Salinarimonas sp.: one gene and its partner. The protein of the gene in region 2 binds, or shares a complex with, the protein of the main gene of each other region. Links are inferred from orthologs where the notes say so. Each region holds a gene or a part of one and is shown on either strand. Other genes may lie near its edges. The genes, in order: ABL310_RS09540 and hfq.

Evidence for each region.
Region 1: the proteins of hfq (region 2) and ABL310_RS09540 are in contact, whole or in part, in a crystal structure (PDB 3VU3), measured with the Escherichia coli proteins. The link is inferred for Salinarimonas sp. from one-to-one orthologs.

What each region holds. Positions count from the first base shown.
Region 1 is NZ_CP157794.1:2,046,004-2,052,068, forward strand. Bases 1-2,884 are described here. They hold ABL310_RS09540 (catalase), read right to left. Parts: upstream 2,347-2,884; coding sequence 655-2,346; downstream 1-654. Other genes in these bases: otsA (alpha,alpha-trehalose-phosphate synthase (UDP-forming)), read left to right, coding at 1-357; ABL310_RS09545 (hypothetical protein), read right to left, coding at 2,434-2,884. In the rest of the region: more of ABL310_RS09545, read right to left, coding at 2,885-3,090; ABL310_RS09550 (DUF1214 domain-containing protein), read right to left, coding at 3,087-3,710; ABL310_RS09555 (PBP1A family penicillin-binding protein), read right to left, coding at 3,723-5,945.
Region 2 is NZ_CP157794.1:2,259,453-2,265,354, forward strand. What follows is about bases 1,537-4,257. They hold hfq (RNA chaperone Hfq), read left to right. Parts: upstream 1,537-2,630; coding sequence 2,631-2,885; downstream 2,886-4,257. Other genes in these bases: ABL310_RS10455 (sigma-54 dependent transcriptional regulator), read left to right, coding at 1,537-2,460; hflX (GTPase HflX), read left to right, coding at 2,889-4,257. Outside these bases: ABL310_RS10450 (PAS domain-containing sensor histidine kinase), read left to right, coding at 1-1,093; more of ABL310_RS10455, read left to right, coding at 1,090-1,536; more of hflX, read left to right, coding at 4,258-4,283; ABL310_RS10470 (alpha-amylase family glycosyl hydrolase), read right to left, coding at 4,299-5,870. UniProt on the Escherichia coli protein: RNA chaperone that binds small regulatory RNA (sRNAs) and mRNAs to facilitate mRNA translational regulation in response to envelope stress, environmental stress and changes in metabolite concentrations.

The DNA of each region.
Region 1 (6,065 bases), 210 kb from region 2 along the record:
GTGAACTCGCCGATCCCGCACGCCTCGCTGGCGGGCCTCTACCGGATGGCCAAGGTCGGGCTGGTGACCCCGCTGCGCGACGGCATGAACCTCGTCGCCAAGGAGTTCGTCGCCGCCCAGCCCGCGGACGATCCCGGGGTGCTGATCCTCTCGCGCTTCGCCGGCGCGGTGCACGAGCTCGACTGCGCCCTGATCGTCAACCCCTACGATCCGGACGCCACCGCCGCCGCCATCGCCCGCGCGCTCGAGATGCCGCTCGAGGAGCGCCAGGAGCGCTGGGAGCGCATGCTCGCGCGCGTGGAGGCGAACTCGACGAGCGATTGGGCGAAGCGCTTCCTGGCGGTGCTGGAGGGGTGACACTCGTTCCGAGCCCGGGACGGCAACGCGGTGGTGAGCGCGTCATCCCGGGCCGCGAAGCGGACCCGGGACCCAGAACCGCCGACATTCGTCGAGCGGCGTTCAACGCCGCGTCCCGAGACATCGATCGCGGCGTCACGGTCGCGGGACGCGCGCGCTCCGCGCACGCTGAAATCGGCCTGCGCGGTTCTGGCTCCCGGACTTGCTTCGCAATCCGGGATGACAGCTGGGGGTATACCCTCACCCCTGCCCCTCTCCCGTTCGTGCCCCTTCGGAAGAGGGGTCTCGAGCGAGGCCTCACTCAGCCGCCTGCTTGCCCGCCGACGGATACGACCCGAGCACGTCCTCGGCGCTGGCCTTGCGGTTGGTGACGGAGCTCGTCCAGCCGCGCCAGTCCTTCGGATCGATGCGGTCGCCGTTGGCGCCCAGGCTCTTCAGCCGGCGCTGGTCCTCCTCGGTGAGCACCTGGTCCTTCAGCGGGGCGAGCCCGCGCACGTCGTCCACGGAGACGCCGATCGCCTCGCCGACGCGCCTGCCGTAATCGTCGTGAACCAGGAAGAAGTGCCAGACCATGCGCTCCTGGACGTCGCGCTCGCACTCGGAGAGGAGCGTGCCCATGGTGGCGATCAGGTCGTCGCGCTCCCAATCCATCATGGTGCAGAAGCGGCCGCGGGCCTGGACGTAGTCGTTGCGGCGCTCGATCACCTCCCGCACGAGCCGCCCGTGCAGCTCCGGCGGCCGGCTCTCGCGGTCTCCCTCGGCCTCGCGCAGGCCGTTATGGATCGAGGGCTCGTAATTGACGTGCGGGTTCTGGCCGGGCCCCATGTCGCGGGAGTACGACATCTGCCCGCCGGACTGGTTGGTGTGCACGCCCTCGGTCCGCGGTCGGTTCACCGGCAGCTGCAGATAGTTCGGCCCGACCCGGTAGCGCTGCGTGTCCGAGTACGAGAAGGTGCGGCCCACCAGCATCTTGTCGTCGGAGAAGTCGAGCCCGTCGACGAGCACGCCCGTGCCCATGGCGATCTGCTCGTTCTCGTTGAAGACGTCCTCCACGTTCCGGTTCAGCGTCATGACGCCGACATGCCGCAGCGGGAAGTCCTCCTCCGGCCAGATCTTGGTGTCGTCGAGCGGGTCCCAGTCGAGCTCGGGATGCTCGTCGTCGGACATGATCTGCACGGACATGTCCCATTGCGGATGGTCGCCGCGCGCGATCGCCGTGTAGAGATCCTTCGACGCCGAGCCGAGATCCTGGCCCTGGACCTTCGCCGCCTCCGCCGCAGTCAGGCTCTCGACGCCCTGGCGCGGGTGGAAGTGGTACTTGACGATGACGGTCTCGCCCGCGTCGTTGACCATCTTGTAGGTGTTGACGCCGAACCCCTCCATGTGCCGATAGCTGCGCGGGATGCCGCGCGGGCTGAACAGATGCGTGAGCATGTGCATCGCTTCCGGCGTCTGCGACATGAAGTCGAAGATCCGGTTCGGCTCCTGGCGGAAGGTCACCGGATCCGGCTTGAGGGAATGGATCACGTCGGGAAACTTGATCGCGTCGCGGATGAAGAACACCGCGAGATTGTTGCCCACGAGGTCCCAGTTCCCGTCCTCGGTGTAGAACTTCACCGCGAAGCCGCGCGGGTCGCGGGCGACCTCGGACGAATCCCGCCCGCCGATCACGGTGGAGAAGCGGATGGCGAGCGGTGTCTTCTTGCCCGCCTCCTGGAACAGCTTGGCGCGGGTGTACTTCGAGGCCGGCTCGTCCCCGATCTTCCCCGTCGCCTCGAACTCGCCGTAGGCGACGAAGCCGCGCGCGTGCACCACGCGCTCGGGAATCCGCTCGCGGTCGAAATGGCTGATCTTCTCCAGGAACTGGTAGTTCTCCAGCGTCGCCGGGCCTCGCGGCCCGACCGTGCGCTGGGACTGGTTGTTCGAGACCGCATGGCCCTGCCGGTTGGTGAGCGTGCCGTCGCTGGAATGGGAGGTCTCGTGCGCCATGGCGTTCGCCTCGTGTCGTGTCGCTGTTCGGTTTCGCGACGCCAACACGCGGGGCGCAAAGGGGTTTCGTCGTTGGCCGCGCCGGCTTCAGAGCGGCTCGATCCTGCAGGAGACCGCCTCGACCAGTGTCTGCGCCAGCTCCGCCTCGCTCGGGAAGGTCGCGAGCGTCCGCACCAGGACGAAGCCCTCGCGGGTGGGCGCGACGACGCGCAGGTCCCCGAAGCCGTCGACGGGCTCGGTTTCCTCGTCGGCCTCCGCCGCGACGAGGGCGTCGAGCTGCGCCTGCGTGGCGACGACGAGCTCGAGCCGGCCGCGCACGGCGGCGCGGTCGGTGACGGCGTAGTAGGCGCCGGCCCCCCGGGCGTGGAGCGACAGCGTCTGGAACAGCGGACCGTCGACGGCGCTCACCCGCAGCGGGCCCTCGGCCAGATCGTAGGCGCAGGCGCCGACCGCGACCGCCGGATCGTGCAGCGGCATCCAGGTGTCGCCCGGCCCCGTCCGAGCGCCGTCCTCCCGCGGCTCCGCGAAGGCGTCGCCGCGGGCGGGGGCGATCAGCACGGCGGCGTCGGCCGTGGCGGTGGGGGAGAGCCGCGAGAAGGCGTCGTTGTGCGACAGCCAGGGCAGCATCAGGATCGCCGCGATATGCGTCATGCCCGCCAGAACGAGCCCGGTGACGGTGGCGAGGACGAGCTTGCCGGCATTGCGGGCGAGGCTGTCGAGGATCGCGGCGCGGCGCAGGCTCACGAGGTCGCCCTCCCGCATCCGGTGCGCACGACCCGCGGCATCGCGCCCTCGTCGAGCCAGCCGATCGCGCCCGAGACCGGGCTGTCGTAGAGCCGCAGCACGGCCTGGACGCGCCCGCGCCCGGGCGTCTGCAGCCAGTTGCCGGGCTTCGGCCGCGGCGAGAGCGTGATCGTCACGGCCCCGTCCTCGTCGCGCAGGACCTCCGCCGAGGTGAGCCCCGCCCGCCGCTGCGGCGTCTCGACCAGCCGGCCGGCCTCGTCGTAGAGCGCGATGGTCCAGACGCGCGCCGCCGGCGTCTCGCCCGCGATCTCGTAGTCGCAGGCGGCGTCGAGGGGGCGGCCGAGCTCGTCGGCCAGCGCATGGAAGGCGATGCCCTCTCCGAGCGCCAGCGGCACGTCGCCGGAGCGGGCGAGAATGGCGCGGGCGTAGGGGTCGCTCTCGGGCGAGCCGACGGAGGGCCAGGCGGTCCAGGCCTGGGCCCGCCGCTCGCCGAACGGATAGTCGCCCTCCAGGGTCAGCCAGGCCGAGCCGAGGCCGAGGCCCGCGCCGAGCGCGGCGGCCCAGGCGATCAGGACGAGATGGTAGAGGTTCCTGAGCGCGCGGCGCAGGGCGTCGAGCATCGAAGCCGGGCCTCAGCGGGTGACGGCGGTGAAGCCCGCTTCCGGACGGCGCTGCTCGGCGAGGCGGCCCGGCGCGGCGCGGCTCTCGTGGAAGCCGGGCGGCGCCGCCGGGCGCCGCGCCTCCTCGAACAGGCTGCCGATCCCGCTGATCACCTCGAAGGAGCGCCGCGAGAGCGTGTTGCGCGACAGCGCGAGCACGGCCGGGTCGACGCTCGCGGTCGTCGCGGGATCGGTCCCGGCGATGGCGGGCCCGTCCTCCTCGAGGCCGGGGATCGCCCGCAGCTCCGCGTCGCGGTGGGCGAAGCTCATGATCTCCTTGAAGGTCATTGCCGGGAGAGAGCCGCCGGTCATGCGGTTCGTGGAGGTGAAGTCGTCGTTGCCGAACCACACCGCCGTGACGAAATTGCCGGTATAGCCGGCGTACCAGGCGTCGCGATAGGCGTTGGTGGTGCCGGTCTTGCCCGCCGAGCGGATGCCGTCGAGCGCCGCGCGGCGCCCCGTGCCGCGCTCGGGGACGGCCACGAGCATGGTGTTCATGTCGGAGACGACGCGGGTGGAGAGCACCCGCTCGCGCGGCGCGTCGCGGTCGTGCGAATAGAGCAGCGCCCCGTCGGCCGTGGTCACCTCGACGGCCGCATAGGGCCGCGCCCGCTCGCCGCCGTTTGCGAAGACGGCGTAGCCCGCCGCCATGTCGAGCACCGTCATCTCGGAGGCGCCGATGGGCAGCGAGGACGTGTCGGCGAGCGGCGTCTCGACGCCCATGGCCCGCGTCGTCTCGATGATGCGCGCGCGCCCGCGCTTGGCGTTGCCCTCGCCGATCTCGACCGAGAGCCGCACGGGGATGGTGTTGATCGAGCGCGCCAGCGCCGTGATCATCGGCATCGCCCCGGCGAAGGAGCGGTTGTAGTTGTTCGGGCACCAGTTCCCGAGGCAGATCGGCCGGTCGACGACCCGCGAATCCGGCCGGTAGGGCAGGTAGGAGAGGGCGGTGGCGTAGACGAAGGGCTTGAAGGACGAGCCGGGCTGGCGCCGCGCGTGCGCCGCGCGGTTGAACTGGCTCTGCCCGTAATCGCGCCCGCCGACGATGGCGCGCACCGCCCCGTCGGGCTCCATCAGCACGGCGGCCGCCTGCTTCACCCGATAGCGCTCGCCGTGCTGGCGCAGCGTGTCCTCCACCGCGAGCTCGGCGCGGCGCTGCATGGCCTGATCGAGCGGCGTCTTGACGAGAAGCACCCGCTCGTCGCCGAAGGCGCCGTCCCGGGCCATGTCGCGCACCTGCTCGAAGGCCCAGTCGAGATAATAGTCCGGCGTGGTCTCGCGCCCGCGGTCGATGGCGCTCGCGGGGTTGCGCCGGGCGATCTCGACCTGGCCCGCCGACATGAAGCCGGCATTCACCATGGCGGTGAGCACGTCGTTGGCGCGGGCGCGGGCGGCCGGCAGGTTGACGTGTGGCGAGAAGCGCGAGGGCGCCTTGAACAGGCCCGCCAGCATCGCCGCCTCGGCGAGGGTCACCTCCTGGATCGGCTTGCCGAAATAGAAGTCCGCCGCCGCGACGACGCCGAAATTGCCGCCGCCCATGTAGGCGCGGTCGAGATAGAGCTTGAGGATCTCGTTCTTGGACAGCTGAAACTCGAGCCAGAGCGCGAGGAAGGCCTCCTTGATCTTGCGGTCGAGCGTGCGCTCGTTCGTCAGGAACAGGTTCTTGGCCAGCTGCTGGGTGATTGTCGAGCCGCCCTGCACGACGGCGCCCTCGCGCGAGTTGGTCACGAGGGCGCGCGCGGTGCCGATCGGGTCGATGCCCCAGTGGGAGAAGAAGCGCCGGTCCTCGGTCGCGAGCGCGGCCTTGATCACCACCTCGGGGATCTCGTCGAGCGCCACGGAGTCGTCGTGGCGGATGCCGCGGCGGCCGACTTCCTGGCCGTAGCGGTCGAGGAAGGTGACGGCGAGCTCGTCCGTCGTGCGCCAGTTCTCCTGCGTCTCGTAGAAGGCGGGGATGGCGAGGGCGAGCATCACCACGGCGCCGGCGAGGCCGAGCGTCACGCCCTCCGAGGCGAGATCGAGCACGACGCGCGCGGCGCCGCGGGCGCGGAAAAGATCGGTGAAGGCGGTGTAGCGCCTCCAAATCGCCTTGAAGTCCTCCGAGGAATCGAAGGCCGAGGCGGACAGCCAGGCGTCGACGCCGAGCGCCCAGCGCTTGAGGCGCGTCCACAGGCTCGTCGTCCGATCGAAGCGCACCGCCCGTCCCCCCTTTCCGCCCAGTCGCCCGGCCAACCTTTGCTTAACGCTCGGTTAAGCCGTTCTAGCAGACCCGCCCCGACGCGGCGAATCGTATCGCGCGCGGCTCGCGAGTTGACG
Region 2 (5,902 bases):
CACCGAGGCGGTGCTCTCGGGCGTCTCCGCGGGCGTGGTCGGCCTCGACGCGCACGGGGCGGTCACCATCATGAACCCCTCGGCCGAGCGGCTGTTCGGCCTCTCCGAAACGAACGCCGTCGGCCGTCCCGCCGCCGACGTCCTGCCGGAGCTCGCGGGCCTCGTCGAGACGGCGCGCAGCGCGCGCACGCGGCTGACGCAGGCCCAGATCGCCATCCAGCGCGGCGGGCGCGAGCGCACCGTCGACGTGCGCGTCACCTCCGAGCAGGCGCGCGGCGACGAGAAGGGCTTCGTCGTCACCCTCGACGACATCACCGATCTCGTCTCCGCCCAGCGCACCTCCGCCTGGGCCGACGTCGCGCGCCGCATCGCCCACGAGATCAAGAACCCGCTCACCCCGATCCAGCTCTCGGCCGAGCGGATCCGGCGCAAGTACGGCAAGGTCATCACCGAGGACCGCGCCGTGTTCGACCAGTGCACGGACACGATCGTGCGTCAGGTCGACGACATCAAGCGCATGGTCGACGAGTTCTCGTCCTTCGCCCGGATGCCCAAGCCGAAGATCGTCGAGCGCGAGGACCTGTCCGACACGGTGCGCCAGGCGCTCTTCATGATGCGCATCGCCCACCCCGACATCGCCTTCGAGGACGAGCTGCCCCAGGAGCCGCTTCTCGCCCGGTTCGACCGGCGGCTCGTGTCACAGGCGGTGGCGAACATCCTGAAGAACGCGGCGGAATCCATCGCCGAATCGCCGGATGCGACGCCCGGCGAGGGTCGCATCACGGTCGCGGTCGGCCTCGAGGAGGGCGTCGTCGCCATCGACGTCGTCGACACGGGCCGCGGCTTCCCCACCGAGAACCGCCAGCGGCTGCTCGAGCCCTACATGACCACGCGCGACAAGGGCACCGGACTCGGCCTGCCGATCGTCGCCAAGATCTTCGAGGAGCACGGCGGCGGCGTCGAGCTTCGCGACAATCCCGCCGGGCGGGGCGCCTGGGTGCGCCTCTGGTTCCCGGCCGAGCCCGCCCGCGAGGCGGGCGAGACCACACCAAGCGCCGACGCGGCGCGCATCTCGGGGGCGACCACGCCATGAGCGCCGATATCCTCATCGTCGACGACGAGGCCGACATCCGCGATCTGGTCGCGGGAATCCTGGAGGACGAGGGCCACCGCAGCCGCACCGCCGGCGGCTCGGACGAGGCGCTCGCCGCCATCGAGAGCCGGCGCCCGCACCTCGTCTTCCTCGACATCTGGCTCCAGGGCTCGCGGCTCGACGGGCTGCAGGTCCTCGAGCAGATCAAGGCGAGCCATCCGGAGCTGCCGGTGGTGATGATCTCCGGCCACGGCAACATCGAGACCGCCGTCTCCGCGATCAAGCTCGGCGCCTACGACTTCATCGAGAAGCCGTTCAAGGCCGACCGGCTGGTGCTCGTCGCCGAGCGCGCGCTGGAGGCCTCGCGGCTCAAGCGCGAGGTGCGCGAGCTGCGCGCCCGCTCGGCCGAGGCGAGCCGGATCTGCGGCAAGTCGCCGGTCATGAACCAGCTGCGCCAGACGGTCGAGCGCGTCGCGCCGACCAACGCGCGCGTTCTCGTCACCGGCGCGCCGGGCTGCGGCAAGGAGCTCGTCGCACGCACCATGCACGCGCTCTCCAGCCGGGCCAACGGCCCCTTCGTGGTGATCAACGCGGCGACGATCACGCCCGAGACCATGGAGGCCGAGCTCTTCGGCGTCGAATCGGGCGAGAGCCGCGACCGCCGCGTCGGCGCCCTCGAGGAGGCGCACGGCGGCACGCTCTACATCGACGAGATCGCCGATTTCCCAAAGGAGACCCAGGCCCGCATCCTGCGGGTTCTCGTCGAGCAGAATTTCCAGCGCGTCGGCGGCTCGACGCGCGTTCACGTCGACGTGCGCATCGTCTCGTCCTCCAGCCGCGACCTGAAGGCCGAGATCGCGGCGGGGCGCCTGCGCGAGGACCTCTTCCACCGCCTCAGCGTCGTGCCGATCCGCGTGCCGTCCCTCGCCGAGCGGCGGGAGGACGTGCCGGAGCTGATCGGCTTCTTCATGGAGCAGATCTCGCGGGCGACCGGCCTGCCGCCGCGTCGCATCGGCTCGGACGCGCTCGCGGTGCTCCAGTCGCACGACTGGCCCGGAAACGTGCGCCAGTTGCGCAACAACGTCGAGCGCCTGATGATTCTGGCGAGCGGCGATCCCGAGATCGAGATCACCGCCGACATGCTCCCCGCCGAGGTCGGCGCGCTCGTGCCGGCGACGCCGAGCGGGGCGGGCGGAGAGAAGCTGATGAGCCTGCCGCTGCGCGAGGCGCGCGAGATCTTCGAGCGCGAGTACCTGATGGCCCAGATCGCACGTTTTTCCGGCAACATCTCGCGCACGGCCGAGTTCATCGGCATGGAGCGCTCGGCGCTCCACCGCAAGCTGAAGTCGCTCGGCGTGAACGCCTGACCATGGTCGCGCGCGAAAAAGCGCGCGTGACGGCGACAAGGGGACTTGCCTTGGCGATAGGACCCATCTGTAATGGGCGTGCCGGTTCAGGGCCGCCAGCAGGCGGTCGATCTAAGTTCCATGGCTCCTGACTTCCAAGACCGGCGGCGGCAGGGTGGCGAGGCAAACTCATGGCGGGCGAGCGTGCGCAGAATCTGCAAGACACGTTTCTCAATCACGTGCGGAAGAACAAGGTCCCCCTGACCATCTTCCTGGTGAACGGCGTGAAGCTCCAAGGCGTTGTCACGTGGTTCGATAATTTCTGCGTCCTGTTGCGCCGCGATGGACACTCACAGCTCGTCTACAAGCACGCGATCTCCACGGTCATGCCGGGGCATCCGATCCAGCTGTTCGAGCAGGGGGACGAGGGCGGCGAGAAAGGCTGAGCCGTGAGCGAGCCGAAGCCGCCCGTCGAGGAGAGGCTCCAGCGGCTGGCCGAGCCCGAGAAGGAGGTCGCCTCGGGGACCCCGACGCTCGTGGTCGGCCCCTACCTGACGCGCCGTCGCGCGGGCGGGGAGGGCGAGAGCGCGCCGGTCAACCCGCGCGCCTTCGAGGCGCGGCTGGAGGAGGCCGTGGGCCTGGCCGGCGCCATCGATCTCGCCGTGGTCGAGGCGCTGGTCACGCCGCTCTCGGCGCTCAGGCCGGCGACGTACCTGGGCAAGGGCAAGGTCGAGGAGCTCAAGGGCGTGGTCACCGCCCACGAGATCCGTCTCGTGGTGATGGACTGCGCGCTCTCCCCGGTGCAGCAGCGCAACCTCGAGAAGGAGCTCGGCGCCAAGGTCATCGACCGCACGGGGCTCATTCTCGAGATCTTCGGGCGCCGCGCGCGCACCCGCGAAGGCCGGCTTCAGGTCGAGCTGGCGCACCTGAACTACCAGAAGAGCCGGCTCGTGCGCTCCTGGACGCATCTCGAGCGCCAGCGCGGCGGCTACGGCTTCCTCGGCGGCCCGGGCGAGACGCAGATCGAGGCGGATCGCCGGCAGATCCAGGAGCGGATGACCCGCATCGAGCGCGACCTCGAGACGGTGACGCGCACCCGCGCGCTCCACCGCACCTCGCGCCGCCGCGTGCCGTACCCGATCATCGCGCTCGTCGGCTACACCAATGCCGGCAAGTCGACGCTCTTCAACCGCATGACCCGCGCCGAGGTCATGGCGGAAAACATGCTCTTCGCCACCCTCGACCCCACCTCGCGGGCCATCGCGCTGCCGCACGGCGAGAAGGCGATCCTGTCGGACACGGTGGGCTTCATCTCCGACCTGCCGACCATGCTCGTCGCCGCCTTCCGGGCCACGCTCGAGGACGTGATCGAGGCCGACGTGCTGCTCCACGTGCGCGACGTCTCGCACGGCGAGACGCAGGCCCAGGCCGAGGATGTCCGGCAGGTGCTGCGCGATCTCGACATCGACCCCGACGACCGTGCGCGCATCGTCGAGGTCTGGAACAAGGCGGACCTGATCGACGCCGACGAGCGGGCGCGGCTCGAGGCGATCATCGCGCGCATGGACCCGGCCGAACGTCCCGCGCTCGTTTCCGCCGTGACGGGGGAGGGGATCGACGAGCTCCTGCGCGTGGTCGAGGACCGCATCGCCCGCGGCCGCCCGACCTACGCCGTGACGCTCGACCCGGCCGACGGGGCGGGCGCGCATTGGCTCTACGAGCAGGCGGAGATCTTCGGGCGCACGGACGCCGAGGATCGCGTCGACTTCCTCGTGCGCATCGCCGCCGAGAAGGAGCCGCGCTTCCTCCAGCGCTTTCCCCAGGCGAGGCGCGCCCTCGGCTGAGGTCGCGACGCGGCCTCACCCCTCCGTCACGCGCCCCTCGTTCGGCGCGAGCCGCCCGGTCTCCCGCGCGCCTTCGTGGGTCGAGAGCAGCACGCGCCCGCCTTCGGCCAGCGGCCGCGGCGCGTCGGCGAAGTTGAGCGCGACCACGATCCGCCGCGCGCCGTGCCGGCGCTCGAAGACGAGAACGTCGTCCGCGGCCGAAAGCGTGCGGTAGGCGCCGAGCGCGAGGGCGGGCTCGGCGCGGCGCAGCGCGGCCAGCCGGCGGATGAGGGCGAGCATGGAGCCGGGGTCCCGCGCCTGGGCCGCGACCGGCGCCGCGCCGCCGATCGGGAGCCACGGCGCGCCCGTCGTGAAGCCGGCGGTCGGGCCTTCCTCCCAAGGGATCGGCGTGCGCACCGGGTCGCGGCCGAACCCCTGGCCCGGCGCGTTCTTCTCCATCGGGTCGTGGACCAGCTCCGGCGGGATCGGCACGTCGACCATGCCGAGCTCGTCGCCCTGGTAGATCGTCGGCGTGCCGCGCAGCGTGAGCAGCAGCATGGCCGCGACGCGTGCCTGCGCCGGGCCGACGCGGCCTGCGATGCGCGGCCGGTCGTGGTTGCCCAGCACCCAGTTCGGCCAGGCGCCCTCCGGCAGCGCCGCCTCGTAGGCGTCGACCAGGCCCGCGATGGTCTCGGCCCGCCAATCGGCGAAGATCAGCTGGAAGTTGAAGGGCAGCTGGAAGCCGTCGAGGCCCTCGCCGCCGTAATAGGCCATCACCTCGGGCAGCGTGCCGTAGGCCTCGCCGATCAGCAGCCGCTCGGGCTCGTACTCTCGGGCGACCCGCCGCATGGCGCGGGCGGCGTCGAAGACTTCCGGCTGGTGGGCGGTGAAGGCGCGGTGGAGCGCGCGGGCCTCCTGCATGGGCGGGCGCCAATGCGGGTCCGGCGGGTTGCTCCGCAGGCGCGCGTCCGGGACGAGATGCTCCACCGCGTCGACCCGGAAGCCGTCGACGCCGCGGTCGAACCAGAAGCGCATGACGTCGAGCATCGCCTCCTGGACGGCCGGGTTGCGCCAGTTGAGCGCCGGCTGCTCGCGCAGATAGATGTGGAGCCAGTACTGGCCGGTCGCCGCATCGAGGCTCCAGGCCGGCCCGCCGAACTCGGAGAGCCAATTGTTGGGCGGCCCGCCGTCGGTCCCCGGATCGGCCCAGACGTACCAGTCCCGCTTCGGGCTCTCGCGCGAGGAACGGCTCTCGCGGAACCAGGGGTGCTCGTCGGACGTGTGGCTCGGCACGAAGTCCATCAGCACCTTCAGCCCCCGCCCGTGCGCCGCGGCCACGAGGGCGTCGAAGTCGGCGAGCGTGCCGAACAGCGGGTCCACGCCGCGATAATCCGACACGTCGTAGCCGAAGTCCTTCATCGGCGAGGGATAGATCGGCGAGATCCAGACGGCGTCGACGCCGAGCGTCACGAGATGGTCGAGCCGGCGGGCGATGCCGGCGAGATCCCCGATGCCGTCCCCGTTCGAATCCTGGAAGGAGCGCGGATAGATCTGATAGACGACCGCGTGTCGCCACCAGGTCGCCTCGTCGCGCTTGAGTTCGGTCATCGAGCAGGCCTTCGTGTCGTCGCGTTTCGTTC